Regions from separate parts of the Stenotrophomonas sp. 169 genome, predicted to be linked through region 1. Evidence: riboswitches for the same ligand, from Rfam matches in the RefSeq annotation. Region 1 holds a riboswitch; the other holds the start of a gene.
The links. A riboswitch is a leader RNA that binds a small molecule or an ion and turns the genes downstream of it on or off. The one in region 1 is predicted to bind cobalamin.
Positions count from the first base shown of each region.

Region 2: it holds a riboswitch for cobalamin, as region 1 does, so the genes downstream of both, btuB (TonB-dependent vitamin B12 receptor) here and metE (5-methyltetrahydropteroyltriglutamate--homocysteine S-methyltransferase) in region 1, are expected to answer to the same signal.

Region 1 is NZ_CP061204.1:290,843-293,039, reverse strand. Features, by position in the region: gene ICJ04_RS01130 (hypothetical protein) at 56-853, opposite strand; cobalamin riboswitch at 929-1,160, shown strand; gene metE (5-methyltetrahydropteroyltriglutamate--homocysteine S-methyltransferase) at 1,379-2,197, shown strand, end outside.
Region 2 is NZ_CP061204.1:546,184-548,380, forward strand. Features, by position in the region: gene btuB (TonB-dependent vitamin B12 receptor) at 1-949, opposite strand, end outside; cobalamin riboswitch at 1,066-1,282, opposite strand; gene ICJ04_RS02325 (histidine phosphatase family protein) at 1,448-2,035, shown strand.

The DNA of each region.
Region 1 (2,197 bases):
ATCACACTGGGATAGACCTGCATCCTCGTTGCTCGTGACGCATATCGCAAGCCCGTCAGCCCGTGCATGAGGCCACCAGGGGCTGCGCGCGCGCCTGTGCAAGCGCGTTGTCATCGGTGGCCTGCGGCGGATCCTTGAAGCGTACGCGGACCTGCGGCCACGCCCCGTTGGCATCGCGCACGTTGCCGGTGCCTTCGAACTCCAGCAGGCGGCGACCCTCACGGGCATAGACAAGGCTCACGGCGGGCACCGCAAAGCCGAACCAGGCATCGAGCTGCATCTGCAGCTTTTCGGCCGGTTGCCCCTGCCAGTCGATGGCGGCGACGCGGCGCAGCGTGACCGGCACCCAGCGCTGGCGGCTGGTGAGCAGGAACGGCAAGGACACGGTGTCGCCCTTCAGCAGCGTTGACCAGTGCGCACGCACGGCGGCGTCGAATCCGGCATCAATCACCCCCCCGGCCGGCATCTCAAGCGCCTTGCCCTGTTCGGCCGCGGCGGTAGCGGAGCGGATGCTGACTACCCGCTTGCTCCCTTGCCGCTGCACCGACTCGCGGCGTCCGTCGCGCCCGTCGACGAAGTCGAAATCCGGCGCCTGCGCATCGGTGGCGGGCGGCATCCATTTGCGCGCGAAGGCCCGCCCGTCGGTGCAGCGATACAGCACCAATCGCGCCTGCCGCCCGTCCACGTCCTGCAGGTAGTGGGTCTCGCGGTAGAGCGGACGCCCCTCTTTGGGCGACACCGCTACGCCCTCCACGCGGGTCAGGGCCGCACCCGCGGCAAGGGGCATGAAGGCGGTCAGCAACAGGAACGGGGCGAAAGAGGCGCGCATGGCGTGGGTCCGCAGGGGGCTCATGGGCATATACGGCGCAGGCGGCACTTTGGATGCAGGGTGACCGAAACGGCGCTTGACCGCGCAGCCGCTTCGGCCTAACGTGTGGTCGCCGAAGGTATCCATCGCTTCATTCGGATGAAGGGATGGATTTAAACGGGAATCCGGTGACCGTGCCCTGTGCACGCATTCCGGAGCTGCCCCGCAGCGGTGAATGGAAACGACCTCCGCCAACAGCACTGGGCCAACGCCTGGGAAGCGGCGGACACTAGGTGGGCGGTAACGCCCGTGTCCAACAGCCCGAATACCGGCCCCGGCCGGGGGACACGACCGTCCCCCGATCTGACCTGGAATCTCCGCGGGGAGGTTGCCCGGGCCCATGCCGTCCCGCCGCCTGCGGGATGCGTCGGCACGTGCACCTGTCCACGGCATCCGGTTCGCCCGCGGGGGCGAAGGTCGCTGGCAGGATGGGCGTAGGCCGGCAACGGCGCGCGACGTCCTGCGGTTCCTTCGTTCCTCAATGCCGACATGCAATGAGGACACGCTGCAATGACTATCGTTACCAACCTGGGTTTTCCCCGCATCGGCGCCAAGCGCGAATTGAAGCGGGCTCTCGAACGCCACTGGAGTGGCGAGGATGACACCGCCACCCTGCAGGCCAGCGCCGCCACACTGCGCGCACGCCACTGGCAACTGCAGGTCGACGCAGGTGTCGACGTGCCGCCGAGCAATGACTTCAGCCTGTACGACCAGGTGCTGGATACCGCCTTCCTGTTCGACGCCATTCCCACGCGCTACCGCGCACTTGCCGAACGTGAGCCGCTGGCCGCGTATTTCGCGATGGCCCGCGGCCTGCAGCGCGATGGCATCGACCTGCACGCGCTGGAGATGACCAAGTGGTTCGACACCAACTACCACTACCTGGTACCGGAACTGCAGGCCGGGCAGGCGTTCGCCCTGCGCGGTGACAAGCCGCTGAGCGAATTCCGCGAGGCCAAGGCACTGGGCATCCACACCCGCCCGGTCGTGCTGGGGCCGGTGAGTTTCCTGCTACTGGCCAAGACGACCGATGGGTCTTCCGCGCTGGACCTGCTGGACGCACTGCTGCCGGCCTATGTGGACCTGCTGGCGCACCTGAAGGCAGCGGGTGCCGATTGGGTGCAGCTGGACGAACCGCTGCTGGTGCAGGACCTGGATGCGGCGGCACAGGGGGCGTTCGAGCGCGCGTATGCGGTGCTGGGTGCGAACGCGGCAGCGCGACCCAAGCTCCTGCTGGCTACCTACTTCGGGGCGCTGGACGACAACCTGGCCCTGGCCACGTCGCTGCCGGTGGAGGGCCTGCACGTGGACCTGGTGCGCGCGCCCGAG
Region 2 (2,197 bases), 260 kb from region 1:
CCGAGGCACTGTCACGCTGTGTCTGTGCACGGCCGAACGCATCGAACGGGCCGCTGTTGTCGGACTCGTTGTCGCTGCGGCCGATGTTGGCGGTCACGGTCAATCGCTCAGAGGGGGCATAGCGGACCTTGCCAGCCAGTACCTGCTGCAGGGTCTCGGAATAGTTGTAATAGCCGTCGTAGTGGTTCTCCGCTTCGGCGCGCAACGCGCTGCCCTCTACGGTCCACTGGTCGTTGACGTGGTAGCCGCCGCGCGCGCTTTTGGACAGGTTGCGGTAGCCGTCGCGGTCTGGCTCATCCGCGCCGCAGCCTTGGAAGGTGGCCGCCGAGCCCCGGCAGGCATCGATGCCATCGCTGTGCTGGTAGGCGATATCGATGCCGAACCAGCCCCGTTCCGTTCCCCCGCCGATACCACCGCTGGCCTGGCGAAGTCCGTTGCTGCCGCCGCCCAGCTCCAGGCGCGGTGCGAATCCGCCTGTGTTGCGGCGGGTGAATATCTGCACGACGCCGCCAATGGCATCCGCGCCATACAGGCTGGACTGCGGCCCGCGCACGATCTCCACGCGCTCTATCTGCGCCAGCGGCAGGTCCTGCAGCATGGCCAGGCCGAAGTCGGCGGTATTGATACGCACGCCGTCCACCAGCACTACGGTGTGCGACGAGTTGGTGCCGCGCAGGAACAGCGAGGTCTGCTTGCCGAGCCCGCCGGTGTTGGTCAGGTTGATGCCGGCGCGGCCGCGCAGCAGGTCCTGCAGCGAGGTCGCCTGGCTGGATTCGATTGCGGCGCGGTCGATCACCTGCGCCGGGTTGAGGCTGTCGGTCAGCGCGATCGGTGTGCGCGTGGCGGTGACCAGCACTTCGTCGAGCGCGGTCGCTGCGTTCTGCGCGTGGGCAACGCCCGGCAGTGCGGCAAGCACGGCCAGGGAAAGGATTCGGGACTGCACTGACATGAGGGAACTCCGGCTGCCGCGCACGCCCGCGCGGACATAAAGGGAGCTGCAGCACGTGGGGCTGGGCGATGCGCACCGCGAATGCTCGCGATGGCCGTCGCCGATGCCCACCGCATCGCAACCTGGTGCTTCCTGGCCGGTCTCCGGGCTTGCCGTCGGTGGGAACCCACCGGGCGGACGCCTTCCCATGCTGGGCACAGTGGCGTGATGTCCGCTTGTGACGCGCTTACCGTTGCGGGGGCAGCGCCGGAGTGGCATCTCACGATGTGTCACCGGCTTCCCGTTTCAACCTGCCAGCTTGCGCCGCAGGTCACCTTGAAGTGCGCGCAGTCTAAGCGATCACACGCGGCAATGCAGGGCGATGCGGCCGGTGCACTAGAATGGACTCTGTTTCGTTCCAGATCTGCCGATGACGTCGATGCCGTGTTGTGTTGTTCCCCTGTTCGAACGCCTGGGCGTGCGCCCGCTGATGCACGACAGGCACACCGGGGGCGGGCGATGATCCTGGACCTGGTGCGCCATGCCAGTACCGGACGCGATACCCACCTGGACGGACGCACCGATCCACCGTTGTTGGCTGGTGCGCATGACGGTCTGTGTGCCGCCTATGACCTGCACGAATGGGAGCGTGTGATCTGCTCGCCCCGCCTGCGTGCACTACACACCGCCGTGGCGCTGGCCGTGCCGCGAGGGCTGGAGGTGCAGCCGGACGCGGAGTGGGAAGAGCTGGACTTCGGCGACTGGGATGGTGTGGCCATCGACACGCTGCCCGAGCAGGCACTGCTGGGCTTTCATCGTGATCCGCACGCGTTTCCACCGCCGAACGGCGAAAGCTGGGGACACTTCGAGCGACGGATCGCGCGCGCGCTGGATCGGTTGTTCGATGCAGAGGAAGCCGACGATGCGGCGCCAACGCTGATCGTCAGCCACGGCGGTCCGCTGCGGATGGTGCTGTCACAGGTATGTGGGTTGCCGGTGGCCCTGTGCTGGGCGTTGCGTATCGACCACGGCACGCGGCTGCGGCTGCGGGTGGAGCGGGGCGACGGCGGGCTGTGGGGCGAGCTGCTGGAGCTGCAACAGCCGTGATGCGGTCGTTGTAGCGCCGAGCCACGCTCGGCGGAATGTCCCCGCGCGCGGCCCGCTGCGCTCGCCGACCATGGGTCGGCGCTACCGGGAAGCGGCGCGTCGTGCTCGGCGGGATGTGTCCGCGTACGGCCCGCTGCGCTCGCCGACCTTGGGTCGGCGCTA